DNA from 2 places in the Pelagibacterium nitratireducens genome. Region 2 is predicted to be linked to the other one. Evidence: predicted binding sites of a transcription regulator. Region 2 holds the regulator's gene; the other holds the start of a gene.
The links. Region 2 encodes PhoB, which activates phosphate uptake and scavenging genes when phosphate is short. Its sites were predicted from a motif close to TGTCATNNANCTGTCAT; they were not measured.
Positions count from the first base shown of each region.

Region 1: the regulator PhoB is predicted to act here: its motif matches at 6,369-6,385, upstream of V6617_RS06130 (bifunctional 2',3'-cyclic-nucleotide 2'-phosphodiesterase/3'-nucleotidase).

Region 1 covers NZ_CP146275.1:1,211,031-1,221,313, forward strand. Annotated here, with positions in the region: gene V6617_RS06090 (aldo/keto reductase) at 1-208, shown strand, start outside; gene V6617_RS06095 (GNAT family N-acetyltransferase) at 215-673, opposite strand; gene V6617_RS06100 (outer membrane protein) at 815-1,348, shown strand; gene V6617_RS06105 (cytochrome b) at 1,419-1,958, opposite strand; gene V6617_RS06110 (MarR family winged helix-turn-helix transcriptional regulator) at 2,035-2,478, shown strand; gene V6617_RS06115 (hypothetical protein) at 2,577-2,759, shown strand; gene V6617_RS06120 (cupin domain-containing protein) at 2,759-3,271, shown strand; gene V6617_RS06125 (KPN_02809 family neutral zinc metallopeptidase) at 3,275-4,183, shown strand; gene V6617_RS06130 (bifunctional 2',3'-cyclic-nucleotide 2'-phosphodiesterase/3'-nucleotidase) at 4,298-6,286, opposite strand; gene V6617_RS06135 (GFA family protein) at 6,525-6,923, shown strand; gene carA (glutamine-hydrolyzing carbamoyl-phosphate synthase small subunit) at 6,927-8,138, opposite strand; gene V6617_RS06145 (GatB/YqeY domain-containing protein) at 8,374-8,829, shown strand; gene V6617_RS06150 (HdeD family acid-resistance protein) at 8,891-9,448, shown strand; gene dnaG (DNA primase) at 9,517-10,283, shown strand, end outside.
Region 2 covers NZ_CP146275.1:3,034,754-3,045,036, reverse strand. Annotated here, with positions in the region: gene pstB (phosphate ABC transporter ATP-binding protein PstB) at 1-695, shown strand, start outside; gene phoU (phosphate signaling complex protein PhoU) at 708-1,415, shown strand; gene phoB (phosphate regulon transcriptional regulator PhoB) at 1,419-2,117, shown strand; gene V6617_RS15005 (UbiA family prenyltransferase) at 2,310-3,791, shown strand; gene V6617_RS15000 (GtrA family protein) at 3,788-4,225, shown strand; gene V6617_RS14995 (ABC transporter ATP-binding protein) at 4,278-6,005, shown strand; gene V6617_RS14990 (hypothetical protein) at 6,163-7,392, opposite strand; gene V6617_RS14985 (CrcB family protein) at 7,443-7,859, opposite strand; gene V6617_RS14980 (fluoride efflux transporter FluC) at 7,856-8,260, opposite strand; gene V6617_RS14975 (PACE efflux transporter) at 9,510-9,938, shown strand; gene V6617_RS14970 (hypothetical protein) at 9,883-10,128, opposite strand; gene V6617_RS14965 (hypothetical protein) at 10,268-10,283, shown strand, end outside.

The sequences.
Region 1 (10,283 bases), 1.8 Mb from region 2:
AACGCCCGGTCAGATCACCATTCGCTGGCATGTCCAGAACGGGCTGATCGTCATTCCGAAATCGGCCAATCCGCAGCGGATTGCAGAAAATTTCGCCGTGTTCGATTTCGAGCTCGACGCCGAGGATATGGCAAAGATCGAAGGGCTCGACAGCGCGGACGGCCGGACGGGGGTCAATCCCGACGGGGCCGAATTCCTGCAGGTCTGATCCTGTTCAGATATAAAGCTTGAAACCTTCGTGGCTTCTGGAAAAGCCGAGGCGCTCGTAAAAGCGATGCGCGTCGGCTCTTTTCTTGTTGGAGGTGAGTTGCACCATCGTGCAGCCCCGTTCCTTTGCCTTTTGGACGGCCCAAGCCATCATCTTTTCCCCGATCCGCCTGTTGCGGTGATCGGGGGACACGTGAACGCCCTCGATGGTACAGCGCCAGCCGCCGCGGCGGAAAATGCCCGGGGTAAATGTGAGCTGGAAGGTTCCCACCGCCGCAGCGTCGAATTCGGCGATCAACAAGAGCTGGTTGGGGTCCGCAGCGATGGCCTCAAAGGCCGCCAGATAGTCCGGACCGTGCGCATCGGCGGGGTCGTCGATGCGGTCCAGCACCGTATCGTGGGCGATCAGGCCGACGATGAAAGGCAAGTCGTCGGTCGTGGCGTTGCGAATGGCGAGGTCGGACATGAGGCATCTCCCGGATAAGGCGCCCATGTTTCATGATTCGGATCAGCGGGGCAGCTTGCGTGTTGAACGCTATGTTAACCCTAATGGATGATTACTGCGGGCTACACAGGGCGTTGTTGTTCTGCGTTTTTGGGGGTTTTTATGAAAAAGACGGTATCCATATTCACGCTCGCCTGTGGGCTGCTGCTGACCAGCGCCATTCAGGCGGCCGACGTGATCTATCCAGAGTATGATTTGCCCGTTGCGCCTGTTGCGGGCGGGTTCGATTGGGACGGGTTTTATGCCGGCGTTGGCGTTTCGGGCTCTGTGTGGGGCGGTGGTGCGCGGAGCATTGGTGGCGCTCTGTCGGTTGGCGGCAATGCGACGTTCGACAATTTCCTGGTCGGCATCGAGGGCTCGGCCCATTACGGCTATTCCAACGCCACCAACGACTGGGGCTATGTGCTGGGACTTGAAGGCCGAGCCGGCTATCTGGTGGCGCCAGAGGTTCTGGTTTACCTCTCGGGTGGTGCGGCCTATCTCGATCCGGCGCCGTCCGACTGGTACGCGACGGCGGGTGGCGGTGTGGAGTTTGCCGTTACAGACCAGATGTCGGTCGATGTGCAGTACCGCTATCTTTGGGCAACCGGAAGTTCGGCCAATTCAATCGGCGTTTCCGCTCTCTGGCACTTTTAGTCCGGTTGGCTTCAGCCGTTTGCGATTTCGAGTATGAGCGCCCTTTCGGGGCGCTCTTTTTTGTTTTGGATCAGCGGGGCAGCTTGCCGATGCCCATGCGGGAAAGAAGGCCGTCTCGGCGGATGAAATGGTGGTAGAGCGCGGCGCCGATATGGATGGCCAGCAGCGCCATGAACAGCCGCGCCAGCACCCCGTGGATATCGCGGGGGGCGATGTCGTCGAGATCGGGAATGGGCGCGCCCGTTGCAAGGGCCGGAATGACGCCGCCGATGATGTTGGTGGCAATGCCGGTCGATGCCAGAAGGATGATGAACACGTAGGCCAGCACATGCACCGTGGCGGCAATACGCGACTGGAGGGGCGGGATGCCGGCCAGTTCGTCCGGACGCCGGTCGGCGAAGACCCACCAGAAAATGCGAAATATGGTCAGCGCCAGTACGGTCAGGCCCAGTGCGATATGGGGGATCAGGAGGGCGCGCTTTGTGGCATCGGTATCGGCGTCCGCCGCGTTGAGGCCCAGAACGATAAGCGCCAGGACCAACAATGCGGTCACCCAGTGAACGACGATGGCGATTGTTCCGTAGCGGTCGGGTGTGCTCTTGAGGCTCATGATCGCACCTTGTGGCTGAGCGATTGAGGGGGTATATAGCATGCTATGATTATTAAATAGCATGCTATGGATACCGATGCAACGCCGTGATTCCGAAGGCTATCTGACAAATCGTGCGGCAAGGCTGTTCATGCAGGCCATGACGCGGGCCATCCGGCCGCACGGGCTGGCGAGTGCCTATGTGCCGGTGCTGTACGCGCTGAGCGAGATGCCGGAAATGACGCAGGCCGAGCTCACCGATTTTGCCGGGATCGAGCAGCCCACCATGGCGGCGACGCTCGGCCGCATGGATCGCGACGGGCTTTTGACCCGGCGCCCCGATCCGCAGGACAGGCGTAAATTGCTGATCGGGCTGAGCACTTCCGGACGTGAGAAAGTTGCCGCCATGATGGAAGCCGTCGTGCGGATCAACGGGTGTGCGGCGACGGGACTGGACGCGCAGGAACGCAAGCGGCACCGCGAACGCCTGAAAACGATGATCGGCAATCTCGAGATCCTGCTCGCTGAGGAAAAAGAATAACGATGTGCCTCTGGCCCGTCGGCCAAACACTCCTTCCCGTCGGAACCAATGGTCCCGCCTTTCCGTTTCGATGCCACAACAGACTGTGAGGACGGAAAATGGTCGAACGCGAACGCGAAACGGTTGTGGTCAATTCCGGTGGTGGGGGCGGCGGAATGATCTTTGCGGTGATCGTCGCGCTGGTCGTGGTCATCGGCGTCATCTATTTCGTCAACGTCAATTCCGGTGGCGAGGGCGGAACGGTTTCCGTCGATGTTCCGGCGGTGGACGTCACGCAATAATGGCCGGGACGGGCGTCATCGAACGGCTGATCCTGGAGGATGACGGGCGTTTTCCCAACAGCACGCTTGCCGTTCTGGTCTATCGCGCCGCGATCGAACAGGGGTCCTCCGCCGAGGCATTCAAAACCCTGTTGTCGCGAAATGGGTGGCCGGCCCAATGGGTCGGCTCGATCTTTCAATATCATCACTATCACTCGACCGCGCACGAGGCGCTCGGCGTCGCCAGCGGCAGCGCGCAAATCGCTCTGGGCGGCCCGCGCGGTGTTACTGTGAGCGTGAGCGAAGGCGATGCGGTGGTGATCCCGGCCGGGGTCGCACACAAGCTCGAAAGCGCCAGCACCGATTTTGCGGTCGTTGGAGCATACCCGCCGGGTCAGGATTGGGATATCCTTACCGGCGAGCACGGTGAGCGCGAGACAGCGCTTGCCAATATCTCGAATGTTCCGGCGCCCCGAACCGATCCGGTGCAAGGTGAAACCGGACCATTGCTTGAGGCGTGGAGCGAGGAATAATCCATGAAATGGCGGGGGCGTAAGCGATCGTCCAATATCGAGGATCGACGCGGCGCGAGTGGTGGCCTGTTCCGCCGTTCGTCGGGTATGGGCGGATCGGGGTTCCGCATTCCCACGGGCGGCCGATCCGGTGGCATGGGGATCGGGTTCATCGTCCTCATTCTCATCGTCGGGGTCGCGCTCGGCATCAATCCGATGTCGCTGCTCGATGGCAGTCTGGGGACGGGAACCAGCGGTTCGGGTTCGGTCTCGCGGCCGCTGCCCGAGGCGGGGGAGGATGATCTTGCCGATTTCGTCGCGGTGGTCGTTCAGGACACCGAGGATTTGTGGACCGAGGTGTTCATCGAAAACGGCATGACCTACGAGCCGGCCACCGTGGTGCTGTTTACCGACACCGACCAATCAGCCTGCGGGCTGGCCGACGCGCGCACCGGACCGTTCTATTGTCCGGGGGACCAGAACGTTTATATCGACCTCTCGTTCTATGAAACGCTGCGCAGCCAGTTCGGCGCGCCGGGGGATTTCGCGCAGGCCTATGTGATCGCCCACGAGATCGGGCATCACGTGCAGAACCTGGTGGGGGTGCTGCCGGAATATGCGCAGGCCATACAATCGATGAGTGAAGAAGAGGCCAACTCCTATTCGGTGCGGATCGAGTTGCAGGCCGATTGTTATGCCGGCATCTGGGCGAGCTATGTGGGCGAAGAAAACCTGCTCGAGAACGGGGATATCGCGGAAGCGATCAATGCGGCCGAGCAGATCGGGGATGACGCCATCCAGCGCCGGACGCAGGGTGCGGTCGTTCCCAAGACGTTCACGCACGGCACCTCGGCCCAGCGCCAGGACTGGTTCGAGCGCGGATATTCATCGGGCAATGTGGGGGAATGCGACACGTTTTCGGGCGCTATCTGAAAACCGCACCTGATCCGAAAAGTGAAGGGCCTCAAGTTCTGATTCAACTTGAGGCCCGCCTTTCATGTTGAGTCCGGAACGCGGGCCAAGCCCCTGTTCCAGAATCGCTTTCCCTTAGAGCGTTATGCGATAGACGCCGAAGCCCGCTTCGCTGGTTTCGCCGGTCGGCTCGATGGTGACTGCGGTGACATCGGCCAGGTGCTGTTCGGCGGCGGGGCCGGTTTCAAACAACACGGTGGTGTCGCCCAATTCGGCCAGCGACCAGTTGCTGTCGGCGGCCGGATCGATGGTGCCCTGTTCGACGATGTAGCGCACGATCAGGTCGCGGTTGGTGTCGGGTCCCATGAAGATGATCTTGTCGGGGCCGACGCCGGGGAAGCCACCACCACCGCCAGCGCGGTAGTTGTTGGTTGCGACAACGAACCGGGCCTCGGGATCGATGGGTTCGCCGTCATACATCAGATCGACGATGCGCTCGGCCTCGGGGTTTTCCAGAGCGCCGCCATCGGCGGCATATTTGGACGGCTGGGAGACGTCGATCTTGTAGGTCACGCCGTCGATCACGTCGAAATTGTAGGACGGGAAGGACGGATTGATGAGCGTGGCATCGCTCGAACCGGGTTCGACCTGATTGAAGATACCGGCCGAGCGTTCGAGCCATTCCTTGACGTCGGCGCCGGTCAGCAGCACTGCCTGGATGGTGTTGGGATAGAGATAGAGATCGGCAACGTTGCGGATGGCAACCGGGCCGACCGGGACATCGGTATAGTATTCCGGGCCGCCGCGACCACCGGCCTTGAAGGGGGCTGCCGCCGAGATGATCGGAATGCCTTCCCATTCGGTACCGGCCATCATCTGCTCGAGATAGGCCTTCTGGGCGATGTTAACGATCTGGACCGAGGGATCGTCGGCCACCAGCGCGAAATAGGAATGCAGCGGTGCAGCGGTTTCGCCGACCGGGCGGCGGACATAATCCAGCGTTGCCTGGTGTTCTTCATCGACCGCCTCGGTGACGGTGTCTTCGGATTCGACGGTCGGGGTAACCGCTCCATCGACACGCTCATAGATGGGGCGCGCTTCGGAGGTGTGGGACAGGACCGACCAGGTGCCTGCATCGTCGACTTCGAGCAGCAGGTCGACAAGGCCCATATGGCTGCCCCAGAAACCGGCCATGACGGCGGGCGTGCCGTTGAGCGTGCCGGCTTCGATATCGACGCCTTCGATGCCTTCATAGTCAGGGCCGGGGAAGACGAGGTGCTGGTGGCCGGCGAGGATCACATCGATGCCCTCGATCGCGCCGAGCTGGAGCGAAACGTTTTCCATCATCGGGGAGGCTTGGCCACCCTCGATGCCGCCGTGGTTCATGGCGACGATGATATCGGCACCTTCTTCGCGCATGATGGGCACGTAGTGCTCTGCGGTTTCGATGATGTCGCGCGGGGCGACCTTGCCGGACAGATGCGCGGAATCCCAGGTCATGATCTGGGGCGGGACGAAGCCGATCAGGCCGATACGGATTGTGCGGGTTTCGCCAGCGCCGTCGGTCAGTTCCTTTTCGACGATCACATAGGGTTCAAACAGCGTGTCGTCATCGGCAATGTTGTCGGGAAGGGTCTCGCCGCGCACGATATTGGCGAGGACGACGGGAAATTGCGCACCGGCAATGGCGGCTTCAAGAAATTCGAGGCCATAGTTGAATTCGTGGTTGCCGATGGTGCCCGCGTCATAGCCCAGTGCGTTCATGGCCGCGATGGTGGGATGGATATCCTCGTCGTCCACACCGCGCTCGTAAGCGACATAGTCGCCCATGGGGCTGCCCTGGAGCATGTCGCCATTGTCGAGCAGGATGGCATTGCCGGCCTCGGCGCGGATGTTTTCGATGATCGAGGCGGTTCGCGCCATGCCGAGGGTGTTGTCCTCGCGGTCCGCATAATAGTCGTAGGGCAGCAGGTTGACGTGAATGTCGGTGGTTTCGAGGATGCGCAGATGGGCCTGATTGGCCTGCGCCATTGCTGCAAAGGGATGCATGACGATAGCGGCTGCGCCGACCGAAGCCGTGCCCGCAAGAAAGGCGCGGCGGCTGATTGAAAGGTTATGATGCATGATGTCCCTCCGAAAGGACGCTGGGGTTTGTTGAATCACCAAGAATGATGCGAGGCGCTCGTCTCCCCATTGCCGCAGTTTTCTGACGGCCCGATGACGGACGCGTGAATAACGTCCTCCTTTTTTATCGTTTGGTCAAATTATGACAGCGCACTCTGTGGAAATTTCCACTGGGCTGCTGACACCGTGTGTCACGGCCTCGCGCTAAATTCGCCTGAACACCAAGCGGAGAACATCAATGAGCGTGAAAACCTACCATGGCAGTTGCCAGTGCGGAGCGGTGCGGTTCGAGGCCGAAATCGACCTCTCCGAGGGCACGGGGAAGTGCAATTGCACGAGCTGCAGGAAGCGGCGGTGGTGGAGTGCGAGCGTCAAACCGGAAGCGTTCCGGGCATTACAGGGCGAAGAGACGATGGTTCCCAATCGCATGGGAACGGCGATGTTCTGCCCCGGGTGCGGGGTCACGCCGTTCGGGCGGGTTGCCAAGGCGGAATGGAACGATGGAGAGAGCGTTTCGATCAACGTCGCGTGTCTGGACGACGCACCGCCGGACGAACTGATCGCCGCGCCGGTCACCTATTATGACGGACTGAACGACAATTGGTGGGCGGTGCCGAGCGAAACCCGGCACCTATGAAAACTATTCGGCGAGCACTTCCATACCCTTCTGTTCGCGCACCAGGTTGATGAAGCGCTTGAACAGGTAATGGGCGTCGTGGGGGCCGGGGGAAGCCTCGGGGTGGTACTGGACCGAAAAGATCGGCTTGCCTTCCACGGCGAGACCGGCGTTCGATCCATCGAACAGCGAAGTGTGGGTTTCGACGATCCCGGCGGGCAGGCTGTCGCGGTCGACGGCAAAGCCGTGGTTCATCGAGGTGATCTCGACCTTGCCGGTGGTCAGGTCCTTGACCGGATGATTGGCGCCATGGTGGCCCTGATGCATCTTTTGGGTCTTGCCGCCGAGGGCGAGGCCCAAAAGCTGATGGCCGAGGCAGATGCCGAAAACGGGCTTGCCGGACTCGATGATTTTTTTGATGGTGGGCACCGCATATTCACCTGTGGCCGAGGGATCTCCAGGGCCGTTGGACAAAAATATGCCATCAGGATTGTGGGCCATGATGTCTTCAATAGTGGCGGTGGCCGGAACGACAGTCACGCGGGCACCCTGATCGGCGATGCAACGCAGGATGTTGCGCTTGGCACCGTAGTCGATGGCCACGACATGGAAATCGGGGTTTTCGACGCGACCATAGCCTTCACCCAGCCGCCAGCGGGTTTCGTCCCATTTATAGGTCTGGGTGGTCGAGACGTCCTTGGCGAGGTCGAGACCTTCGAGGCCCGGGAACTGGTCGAGTTCGACCTTGAGGGCGGCGTCGTTGAAATTGCCGTCCGGCGCATGGGCGATCACGGCATCGGCCATGCCCTTTTCCCGGATCAGGGCGGTCAGGGCGCGGGTGTCGAGCCCGGCGATGCCGATGATGCCGCGCTTCTTGAGCCAGGCGTCGAGCCGTTCGGCGGCGCGGTAGTTGGACGGGCTGGTGACGTCGGCCTTGATGACGGCGCCGCGGATGCCCGAGGCTGCGGCCATGTTGACGGTCTCGATGTCTTCGTCATTGGCGCCGACATTGCCGATATGGGGGAAGGTGAAGGTGATGATCTGGCCGGCATAGGAGGGATCGGTCAGAATTTCCTGGTATCCGGTCATGGCGGTGTTGAAGCACACTTCGCCGACGGCCGTGCCCACAGCGCCGATGCCCTGGCCCTCAAGGCGCGTTCCATCGCGCAGGATGAGGACTGCGGTGGGGGCGGATTCTTTCCAACCGGACACGGGGCTTCTCCATTTTTCGTACATCAGGTCAGGCGCGCGGAACCTCCGGCCATGATCGCCGTTTGGTGGTTCTCTTCCGCCCTATATTGAATTTGCGCGAACCTATTTGAAGGGCAGGGCGCGGTCAACCGAGTCCTTTGCAATTGAAAATATTGCAAATCAATGACTTAGCGGAAATTGAGCGGGCGATTGGCTTTGCGGATACGCTTGGGCTATAGGAACGGCACCAAAACAGGACAACAAACCTCAAGGGAAACCGATCATGCGCGATCAGATCAGTGCTGCCATGAAGGACGCCATGAAGGCGCGCGACGGCCGCCGGACGACGACGCTGCGACTCATCAATGCCGCCATCAAGGACCGCGAAATCGCGGCGCGGGGCGAGGGTAAGGATGGTATCGGGGACGAGGACATCCTTGCCATCCTGCAAAAAATGGTCAAGCAGCGCGAGGAATCGGCGGCCCTTTATGGCCAGAACGGGCGGCCCGAGCTCGAAGCGCAGGAGCGCGAGGAAATCGAGATCATCAAGGAGTTCCTGCCCAAGCCGCTGACCGAAGCCGAAGTCGATGCGGCGATCAAGGCAGCCATTGCCGAAACCGGGGCCGAAGGGCTGCGCGACATGGGCAAGGTGGTGGGCGTGCTCAAAGCGAAATATCCCGGGCAGATCGATTTCGGGCAGGCCTCCAAGCAGGTCAAGGCACAACTGGGCGCCTGATCTTTTCTCCTTTAGATATCAGGCGTATTGTTCCCGGGTTGTTGCGGCTTAGGGGACTATCATGGCTGATGAAAAGAAGTCGTCTCGCTTTCCTTCTATTCTGACCGGGCTTCGCGGCGTATTGATGCTGCTCGCGGGGATTTATGCCGTGCTGTTTCCCGGCGCGGCTCTTTTGGTGCTTACCACCTTTGCGGCGGCGCTGTTCGTCATCGACGGCGCGCTGGGGCTCTGGGCGATCACATTCGGGGGCGGCAGGACCGGCAATTTCTGGTTCGACGTGGTGCGCAATGCCCTCTCGATCGTCGTGGGCATTCTGATCCTTATCTCGCCGCTGCTGGGTGCGCTGGTTACGGCGACGTTCCTGGTTTATCTCGTGGCCTTTCAGGCCATTTTCGTGGGCGCCATGGAAATCGTCGTGGTCGTCCGCGAACGCCAGCTCTACGCCAAGATCTGGCCAGTGCTGCTCAGCGGCGCTCTTTACTTCCTGTTCGGGCTGTTGCTCGCCTTCTGGCCACTCGAGGCAGCAGTGGCCCTGGTGATGGTTGGCGGGGTGCTGATGATGGTCTTTGCCTTCGGCCTGCTTGGGCTTGCCTGGCGGCTCTGGCAAGCGGGTCATTGAGGCTGTGAATAAGGAGGAAAAGCGCGGCAACAGGTGACAAAGCGCCAACCAGCGCTTACCTAAAACGCATGCGCTTTTCCGATCATTTTCTGGACGAGATTCGAAACCGCCTGCCAATCACGCAGGTGGTGGGCGAGCATGTTGTCTGGGACAAGCGCAAATCCCAGCCCGGCAAGGGCGATATGTGGGCCTGCTGCCCCTTCCACGGTGAAAAGAGCCCCAGCTTTCACGCCGATGACCGGCGGGGGCGCTATCACTGTTTCGGGTGCGGGGCGAGCGGGGATCATTTCCGCTTTCTGACCGACAAGACCGGGATGAGCTTTCCCGAGGCGGTGGAACTCCTGGCCGGACGGGCCGGCGTCCCCATGCCGGCGCGGGACGAAAAGGCGGAAAAGCGGGCCGAGGCGAGACGGTCGCTTCACGACGTCATGGAACTGGCGACAGCCTATTTCGTCGAGGCGCTGGCCCACAATGTGGGCGCACGGGCGCGTGGCTATCTGCTCGAGCGCGGCGTATCCGGCGCCATGCAGCAGCGGTTCAGAATCGGGTTTGCACCTGACAGCCGCAACGGGCTGAAAGAGTTTCTTGCGGCGAACGGTGTTTCGGCAAGGGAAATGGCCGAGACGGGGCTGGTCGTCCATGGTGAAGACATTTCGGTGCCCTATGACCGGTTCCGCAACCGGCTGATGTTTCCCATTACCGATTTTCGAGGGCGGGTTATCGCGTTTGGCGGGCGGGCGTTGAGCGCGGACGTGGCGGCGAAATATCTCAATTCGCCGGAAACCGAACTCTTTCACAAACGCCAGACGCTCTATAACGGGCAGGCGGCACGGCA
Region 2 (10,283 bases):
ACGTTTCGATCGATATCCCCGAAAAGGCTGTCAGCGCCTTTATCGGCCCTTCGGGGTGCGGCAAATCCACATTCCTGCGCTGCATCAATCGTATGAACGATACCATCGAGGGCTGCCGGGTCACCGGCACCGTCGCTCTCGACGGCGACAATCTTTACGACGCCAGCCTCGACGTGGTCGAACTGCGCGCCCGGATCGGTATGGTGTTCCAAAAGCCCAATCCGTTCCCCAAATCGATATTTGAAAACGTTGCCTATGGCCCCAAGATCCACGGACTGGCCCGCAACAAGTCCGATCTTGAAGAAATCGTCGTGACTTCGCTGCAAAAGGCGGGGCTGTTCGAAGAGGTCAAGGACCGGCTGCATTCGCCCGGCACCGGCCTGTCGGGTGGCCAGCAGCAGCGCCTGTGCATCGCGCGCGCCATAGCGGTCGGTCCCGAAGTCATCCTCATGGACGAGCCCTGCTCGGCACTCGATCCGATCGCAACCGCGATCATCGAGGAGCTGATCGACGAATTGCGTGCCAATTACACCATTGTTATCGTCACCCACTCCATGCAGCAGGCCGCGCGCGTCTCGCAAAAGACCGCGTTCTTCCACCTGGGCAAGCTGATCGAGGAAGGTCCGACCGAATCCATCTTCACCAATCCCAGGGAAAAGCGCACCCAGGATTACATCACCGGCCGCATCGGGTAGGAGACCCACGTCATGCCCAATTCAAGCGAACATATCGTTAGCTCCTACGAAGATGAACTGATCGAGTTGGCCCGTTCGATCTCGGAAATGGGCGGGTTTGTCGAAAAGGCGATTTCCAACGCCACCGACGCCCTGATCCGCTCCGATGCCGACCTTGCGCTGGCCACTGTGGCCGCCGACAAGAAGGTCGACGCCATGCAGGCCCAGATCGACGAGATGGCGGTCTCGATCATCGCCCGGCGCCAGCCCATGGCGCAGGACCTGCGCCTTGTCATCGCTTCCATTCACGTCGCCAACGATCTCGAACGCATCGGCGACATGGCCAAGTCGACGGCCCGTCGCTCCACCCAGTTCGAAGGCATCGGCATGTCGAGCCAGTTCAAGAACGGACTGCGCCACATGGGCGAACTCGTCCAGCGCCAGGTCAAGCTGGCCCTCGATGCCTTTGCCGCCCGCGACAAGGACATGGCGGTCGATGTGGTCGAGCGCGATACCGACGTCGATGCGCTCTATGTTTCCCTGTTCCGCGAACTCCTCACCTACATGATGGAAGATCCGCGTAATATCACCATGTGTACGCACCTCCTGTTCTGCGGCAAAAATCTTGAGCGGGTGGGCGATCACTCGACCAACATAGCAGAGCAGGCCTATTTCCTTGCGACCGGCCAGTCACTGACGTCGGACGTCGAGGATTTCAAGCGTGAGCAGATCAAGGGCTAGTCAATGATCCCTCAGGTTCTTGTTGTCGAAGACGAGGCCGATCTCGTCGAACTTCTGCGATACAATCTCGAGGCGGAAGATTTTTCCGTCGCAACCGCCGAAGATGCCGAAGAGGCCATGCTGCGCATCGCCGAAAACACGCCCGATATCATCCTGCTCGACTGGATGCTGCCGGGCACTTCGGGCATCGAGATCTGCCGCCGCATCCGCGCCCGCACCGATACCGCCCGCATCCCGATCATCATGCTCACCGCACGCGGCGAGGAAGAAGAGCGGGTGCGCGGTCTGGCGACCGGGGCCGACGATTATGTCGTCAAACCCTTTTCGCTTCCCGAGCTGATGGCCCGCATCAACGCCCTTTTGCGCCGGTCGAACCCGCAGTTGATCGCTGCTATCCTCAAGGCGGGCGACATCGAACTCGACCGCACCACCCATCGCGTCCGCCGCTCGGGCAAGGAAGTCCATCTCGGCCCCACAGAGTACCGCCTGCTCGAATACCTCATGGGCAATCCCGGCCGCGTCTATTCGCGTGAGCAATTGCTCGATGGCGTCTGGGGCACCGATGTCTATGTCGACGAGCGCACCGTGGACGTCCATGTCGGCCGGCTGCGCAAGGCCATCAATCGGGGGCGGGTCAAGGACCCCATCCGCACCGTCCGCGGCGCGGGCTATGCCTTCGACGAAAAATTCGTGGCGAACTAGAGGCTTGATAAACAGGTACGATTTTATCGATCCTGTTGGCACCATATTAAGCCAGATCGATAAAGCGTAAATTTTGTCGTGCATTTGACTGATTTGCGCGTCGCGCCTGATTAACGCTTATTTGCTGTTTTCTTTGCACCACAGCTTCGCGCCCGCGATAACGGGGCGAAATTTGCAAAGTGAGCAGGTGCGATGCCCAAATCAGCTGTTGCGGTCAAACAGACCCGTGCCGACCGGAAACCCCGATCGGGCCTTCTCCCGCTCGTTCTCGATCTCGACGACACCCTGATCCGCACCGATCTGCTGCACGAGACGGTTTTCGCCTATCTCAAGCAGAACCCGTTCGGCCTGTTTTCCCTCGTGCTCTGGCTCCTCAAGGGCAAGGCGCATCTCAAGCAGCAACTGGCCAGCCAGGTGACCCTCGAGGTCGACGACATCCCGCTCAACGCCGAGCTTGTCGCCTACGCCGAGGCCGAAAAGGCAAAAGGCCGTCAAATCATTCTGGCCACAGCGGCAGACAGCCTGCTGGCCATACGCATCGCTCACCGCTTCCCCTTTATCGATAAGACCATCGCATCCGATGGCATCACCAATCTCAAGGGCGCCACAAAGGCTCAAAAGCTGGCCGAAATGTTTCCCGATGGCTTCGTCTATGCCGGCGACAGCAAGACCGACCTTGCCGTCTGGAAAGTCGCGAAAGCCGGCGTTCTTGTCGAAACCGCCGGTGGCGTGGAGCGCGCGGCCGCCCGCCTGACCGATATCGAGCACACCATAAAGCGTCCCACACGGCTCAGGGATTGGATCAAGGAGGCGCGCCTGCATCAATGGGCCAAGAACGCCTTGGTGTTCGTGCCGCTCATGCTGGGTGGCCATATGCTCGACCTCGCAGCATGGACCAGCGCGGGCATGGCATTTCTCGCCCTGGGCATCCTCGCCTCCTCGACATATCTCCTCAACGACCTCTGGGACATCGCCGACGACCGCCGCCATTGGTCCAAGCGCAACCGTCCGCTCGCGGCCGGTCGCATATCCATCGCCAATGCCGTGGCCGCCATGCCCGTCGCCATGATTGCCGCCTTCGCGCTCGGCGCGCTGGTCAATCCCCTGGTTGTCGCAACGCTTGCCGCCTATCTGACCCTCACCGTCGCCTATTCCCTGGGGATCAAACGCAAGCCGATCCTCGATGCCTTCACGCTGGCCGTGCTGTTCACCTTGCGACTCGTATTGGGCATTGTCGCCGTCGGTGTCATGGCCTCGCCCTGGCTGCTTGTCTTTTCCATGTTCCTGTTTGCCTCGCTTTCCTTCGCCAAGCGCAACACCGAGGTGCAGCGCATGACCGACAATGGCGGATCGGGCCGGATCAGTGGGCGCGGATATTTCACAACCGATGCGCCCTTCATCATGGCCATGGGCGTGGCCAGCGGCATCGGCTCGGTTCTCATCCTTGTGCTCTATCTCACCCAGGATGCCCTGGCCGCCGATTTCTATTCGGATTCGATCTGGCTCTGGCTCATGCCCGCCGCCCTGTTCCTGTGGATCGGCCGCATCTGGATGCTCAGCTTTCGCGGCGAACTCAACGACGATCCCGTCGCCTTTGCCATGAAAGACCCCAAAAGCCTCATGCTCGCCGCCGGTCTGGCGCTCGGCTTCTTTCTCGCCTGGATCGGCATATGAGCCCGCAGGCCTTCCTCAAGCTGCCCCAGGTCGTGCGCTTCCTGCTGCTTGGCGGTCTTGCAGCGGCGATCAACTGGCTGGTGCGTTTCCCGCTCTCGCTCGTGCTGCCGTTTCCCGCCGCCGTGTTCGTGGCCTATCTCATTGGCATGAGCGCCGGGTTCACGCTCTACCGCGCCTATGTGTTTCCCAATTCCCGCCAGTCCATGGCGCTGCAGGCCACGCTCTTTCTCATCGTCAATGCGCTCGGCGCCGTTGTCGTCATGGCGGTTTCCCTGGCCCTGCTCGATCATTTGCTCCCGGCCATCGGATGGCGCTTGCTGCCTGAAGCGGTTGCACACGGCACGGCAATCGGCGTCGGCGCTGTTGCAAATTTCTTCGGCCACAAATATCTCAGTTTTCGGACCGCTCCCGACCACGCAGAAAACTTGACTTGACGAGTCTGGTTTAAGCGCGCTAGGTCCGGGCGGTATTGAAAGCGATCCGACGATGCTGCGCCGATTTTTCTCCTATTACGCGCCCTATAAGGGCCTGTTTTTCCTCGATTTCGGCTGCGCGGTCATCGTCGGCCTGCTCGAATTGAGCTTCCCCGTGGTCGTCCAGCTCTATGTCGATCAATTGCTGCCCAGCCAGAACTGGTTCTGGATTCTTGCCGCCGCTGCTGGTCTGCTGGTCGTCTATATCCTCAATGCGGGCCTGCTTTCGGTGGTCAACTATTGGGGCCACGCGCTTGGCATCGGCATCGAGACCGACATGCGCCGTCAGGCCTTCGATCACCTCCACAAACTCTCATTCCGCTATTTCGACAACAAGAAGACCGGGCACCTCATTACCCACGTCACCAAGGATCTCGAAGAGGTCGGTGAGATCGCCCATCACGGTCCCGAAGACGTCTTTATAGCCATCATGACCTTTATCGGTGCCTTCATCATCATGGCGCTGATGAATTTAAAGCTCGCCGCGCTCACCCTGTTCATCGTCCCGGTCGCCGCCTTCCTGATCTTCAAATACGGAAGCGCCATGACCATGACCTGGAAGAACCTTTACGGCCGGGTCGGCGATTTCAACCAGCGCATCGAGGAATCGATCGGCGGGGTCCGTGCCGTACGTGCCTTTGCCAATGAGCGCCATGAGCGCAAGCTGTTTGAAGGTGACAATCAGAGCTACCGCACCACCAAGCTCAAGGCCTACAAGATCATGACGGCGTCGATCTCGATGTCCTATATGGCCAAGAGCCTCGTGCAGTTGATGGTCATGCTCGCCGGGACCGCGCTCGTCATGTATGGCGAAATGACCTACGGCCAGTTCGTCGGCTTTCTGCTTCTCATCACCGTTCTGTTTCGTCCCATCGACAAGATCATCTCGGTCATCGAAAGCTATCCCAAAGGCATCGCCGGCTTCAAACGCTTCACCGACCTGATCGATACCGAACCCGATATCGTCGATAGCCCAAGCGCAAAAAGGGTTTCCGATCTCAGGGGCGATATCGTCTTCGACAAGGTCAACTTCGCCTATTCGGACAACCGCCCGATCCTGGCCGACATCACCCTCGGCGTTAAAGCCGGGCAAACCATCGCCCTGGTCGGTCCCTCCGGTGCGGGCAAGACCACGATCTGCTCACTGCTGCCGCGCTTTTACGAAATCGATTCCGGCGCCATCACCATCGATGGCATCGACATCCGCGACATGACCCAGGATTCCCTGCGCAGCCAGATCGGCATCGTCCAGCAGGACGTTTTCATGTTCGGCACCTCGATCCGCGACAACATCGCTTATGGCCGTCTGGGTGCAACCGACGAGGAGATCATGGCCGCCGCCCGCAGCGCCCAGTTCGATAGCGTCATTGCCCAATTGCCCGACGGGCTCGATACCATGATCGGCGAGCGCGGGGTCAAACTCTCGGGCGGCCAGAAGCAGCGCCTCGCCATCGCGCGAATATTTCTGAAAAACCCGCCGATCCTCATTCTCGACGAGGCGACCTCGGCGCTCGATACCGAAACAGAAATGCAGATCCAGCGCGCGCTTTCGGCACTCTCGGAGGGCCGCACCACTCTGGTCATCGCCCACCGCCTGGCCACCATCCGCAATGCGGACCGCATCGCCGTGGTCGCCGATGGCCGTATCGTGGAAGAGGGCGCCCATGAAGCGCTGGTCGCCAGGGCCGGCGCCTACGCTCGCCTGCACAATGCGCAGTTCGGCGCCTGGGCGGCTGAATAAGCGCTTGTCGGTTCGAAAGCGCGACCAGACAAGACGCTACGCCGCCAATCCCAGTGCCAGAAACGCCATGGTAATGAGGTTAAGCCCGATCCCACCGGAGCGCTTCCAGAAAAAGTGGTTTCCACTTTTTCGGTTCGGAAGCGTGACCACTTAGGAACTACGCCGCCAATCCCAGTGCCAGAAACGCCATGGTAATGAGGTTAAGCCCGATCCCGAAAGTCACCAGCAGCGCCAGCCCGCGCATGTCGCGATCGGTGACGGCAAGCGCCAGCATGTAAAAGACGATGGGCAGCCAGTCGAGCGCATAGCGCTGCACGTTGAACTGGGAATACCCGTTCGAGTGATAGAACAGGGTGGGCACGGCGATAACGAGGATCGTCGCAATCCCGATCAGTACCGGCCGGCGCATCGGCGCGAAAAACGCGAACAGAACGAACGGGCTGGCCGCCAGAAGCGCCGTGCCCGACGGATCGAGTCCGACGGGTTCGACCATCGCATTGCCGCCGAAATCCATGTGGAAGCCCTGCACGAACAGATAGAGCGTGTTGAACAACACATAGGCCGACGACCACAGCCCGTGCTCGGCCAGCCGGTAGTTGATCATCGATCCGCCCTCGGCAATATCGGCGCCAATCATGTAAGGGTAGCCGGTCTGCATCGGATCGCCGAACCGAAGATAATTGTAGGCAAGATAGATCAGAACCGCGACGCCCGCCGGCAGACCCAGCTTGAGCACCCGCACGATATGCTCACGCGAAAAGCTGATCAGCGGCTCGAACCGGTCCAGCGACAGGGCAAACAGGAACGGCAGGTAAAACACCGCCATTTGCCGGCACAAAAACGCCGCCCCGATGCACGCCCCGGCCAGGATCAGGCTCCCCCCGCGCACCATCTGGTGGATGGCCAGCGAGGTGAAGGCGAACCCGATCGCCTGGGCAAAAAACCAGATGCCGTCGCCGCGGATGGTCACGAAATAGAGCGGGGTGGCAAAGGCCAGCCCCAGCAGCAGCCAGATCGCCACATCGCGCTCAACCTTCAGCCCCTCGAAAATCTGCCACCACAGCCACACCGATAGCGCAAAGGCGATGGCCGAGAGAAACACGAAGCCGGAAAAATTGACCCCGAACAGCGCCACGAAGGGCAGGGCGATGATCGCCGGGACGGGCGGAAACATCACGAAGATCTTGTCCTCGAACCGCGCGCAATCGCCATCGAAGCAGGTTGTCGTGTCCAGCCGCCCGTTGAGAAACGCTTCGGCCAGCAGCGCATAGCTGTTCGAACCGGGATCCTCGATAATGGCGTAAAGCGCCAGTCCCCCCGCCAGCGCCAGCGCCATCAGCGCGGCGATGGCAAACAGAACGCCCATGGCGTTTATGCGGCTGAGCATGATCGTGGTCCCCAAGGCTTTTTACCTCAAGGGTTATGGCAGCGACCCGTTTAAGATTTGGTTTGGGCGACCGCCTCTTTTTCCGCAAACAGCGCCATCCCCGCGCTCCAGCCCACCCACACCGCAACCATCCAGCCGATAATCGAAGCTGCGATATATCCCAGCGCCACGGCCCACGCCCCCGACATCGCAAAAAGCAGCGCTTCGAGCGAAAATGCCGAAAACGTCGTGAACCCCCCACAAAACCCGGTGATCAGAAACCCGCTGAGAATGGGAGAAGGCAAGCGGCGCACCGACCAGGCGGCAATCAGCCCGATCAACGCCGACCCCGCAATATTGGCGGCCAGCGTACCGGCCATGAACCAGCCAGGGATCATCGAAACGGCAAAAAGCGACAGCCCGAAGCGGGCCATGCTGCCTGCGGCGCCGCCGAACGCTATGGCAACGACAAGCATCCGCTCGCTCATGGCATGGCCCCCATTGAATAGATCAGCGCAAAACCGATAGCGGTGGCCGACAAACACAGAACAAGCGAAGCGCCGATATTGAGAAGCGCCGGGCCGCCTTGCCCTTCACGCAGCAATGTCAGGGTCTGCAGCGAAAAGCTCGAAACCGTCGTGTACCCTCCACACACCCCGACCACCGCCAGCAGCCAGACGAGCTCCGATGGTGTCCCCGTCACGCCCGGCTCCAGGAAAAAACCGCCAATAAGTCCAATAAGCAGGCTGCCGGTCACGTTGACGGCAAGAATGCCGAAGGTCCCGTGACCAAGTTTTTGCGCAACGATCGTCGAAACAATATGGCGAAAAACCGCTCCGACACCGCCACCGAGGCCGACGCACAAAACAGCGAATAGGGAAGTGTTCATCCCCCGACATTGCCCCAGATTCCACGCCCTTGTCGAGATCGGCATTCGACGGAAACGCCTCACCTCTCTCCCTCGCTGCCCGGGCCGGTTTTGGCCAGGGCAATTCCCAACCGGGGGCTGGCGGACTCGCCACAGACCCCGCTCTAGCTCCCCCGGCGAAGGCAGGGGCCCATGTGCCTCTCTTCACGCACCAGAGGGTCGGCAAGGCTACTGGGTCCCGGATCATGTCCAAGATAGCAATGGGGCTTGGGCCACCTTCTTGGTTCCATCACCACCATTCGCCCCACCCCCATCGTCATCCTCGGGCTTGACCCGGGGATCTGCTGCGTCGGGCAGCCGGTGAAGGGGTTGAGGAGCCGTGAGACGCGAGGGGTCGCCACTTCTGCGCTGCACAACAGCAGCGTTGCGGATCCCCGGGTCGAGCCCGAGGATGACGTGGGTGAAGGTGGAAACGCTGCGCAAAAACTTATCCCCGCCCCCTCATCCTCATGCCATTCTCCTCCCACGGCCGCACCAGAGACGAGGATGCATACGAGCTTCCGGTGAGGGCGGGATTGGAGAAGGGGGAGCATGGGTCCGAGCCTTAGGACCGCATCGGCCCTCGGGCACTTCGATCCCATCCGACAGGCCGATCCGGGTTCCATGCGGGTCGCCGCAGGGAAGGCCCAAAGCGGACGGATGGCCGGGCGAGGATGGGAGTCCACGTCGTACTCCCGAAAGGGAGAGGGGCACCGACGGGAGGTTGGCAGGGAAAGTGGGCACCGGTTTCCCGGTTCGCCAACCGACCCACTAAAAATGCCAATATCCCGGACGACAAACCCCAGCCCGAGACGCCGCCATAAGCCCAAAACCCCGGATGCATGGGGCGATGATCGCTTCATATAAAAACTAAATCATGCGGAGCGTTCATCGCCCCATGCCGTCTACTTCGTGCCGGTGGCACGATTGGAGGTGAGAAGGCCATGAGAGCCAAGCTCGAATGGCAATCAGAAACCGAGGCGATCTCGCCGTCGGACGCTTGTGCTTGTCCGAAAAAGACAGGCTCCCTCACCGGCTTGCCGGCCATCCTCACCACGAAGGGGTGAGGGGGCTTTGAGCGTCAGCGAAGGGGGGCTTGCTTCCGGTATCCGACACAAAACTTGACTTCCCCGCCCCAGCCCCTAAATAGCCCCCCGTGAGGACGACCTCCCCCGCCAAGGGCATTGTTTTCGGGACGACCCGAGCTTTTTAGCCAAGGAGTTTCCCAACCATGCGCACCGCCTGGGATCGCGTCCGCCACGCGCTTTTCTTTGAAATCATCGGCCTCATTCTCGTCATCCCGCTTGGCGCATTGGTCTTTTCAATGCCCATGCACGATATCGGTGTGGTTGGCCTCGTCTCGGCCACCATCGCGATGGCCTGGAATTACGTTTTCAACCTCGGCTTCGACACCGTCCTGCAGCGCACAATCGGCACGACGCTGAAATCGGTACGCCTGCGCATCGTCCATGCCGTACTGTTCGAACTGGGGCTGCTGATCGTGCTCATGCCGTTCATCGCCTGGTATCTGGGCATCACCCTGATCCACGCCCTGGTCATGGATATATCGTTCGCCCTGTTATACATGGGCTACGCCTTCGTCTTCAATCTGGCCTATGATCGGGTGTTCCCGCTGCCCGAGTGGAGCCGGCCAGCATGATCTTTGCCGGCTGATCGGCCCCGCGGTTTATCTCTTGCATCATGGTGGCCACGACGTCGTCGATCTCCACATGAGCCTCCGGATGACGCTCCACGAGCGTTCGGGCTTCAAATTCGATATCGAAGGGCCTGCGGCTGGCGAGGATGTCGCGCAGGCGATCGGCAATGTCCACGGCAAGCAGAAGTTTCATTGCGCCATCTCCCTGCCCCCAAGCCGGCGATTAAACGACGTCCAACTGCGGCCGTCAAGAAATCCTGCCTATCGCCAACTTGTCCTCGCGCCCCAGTCGGGCATTATGATCGCCCTCGATGAAACGCAAAGACAGCACAATGGCCGCTTCCACCC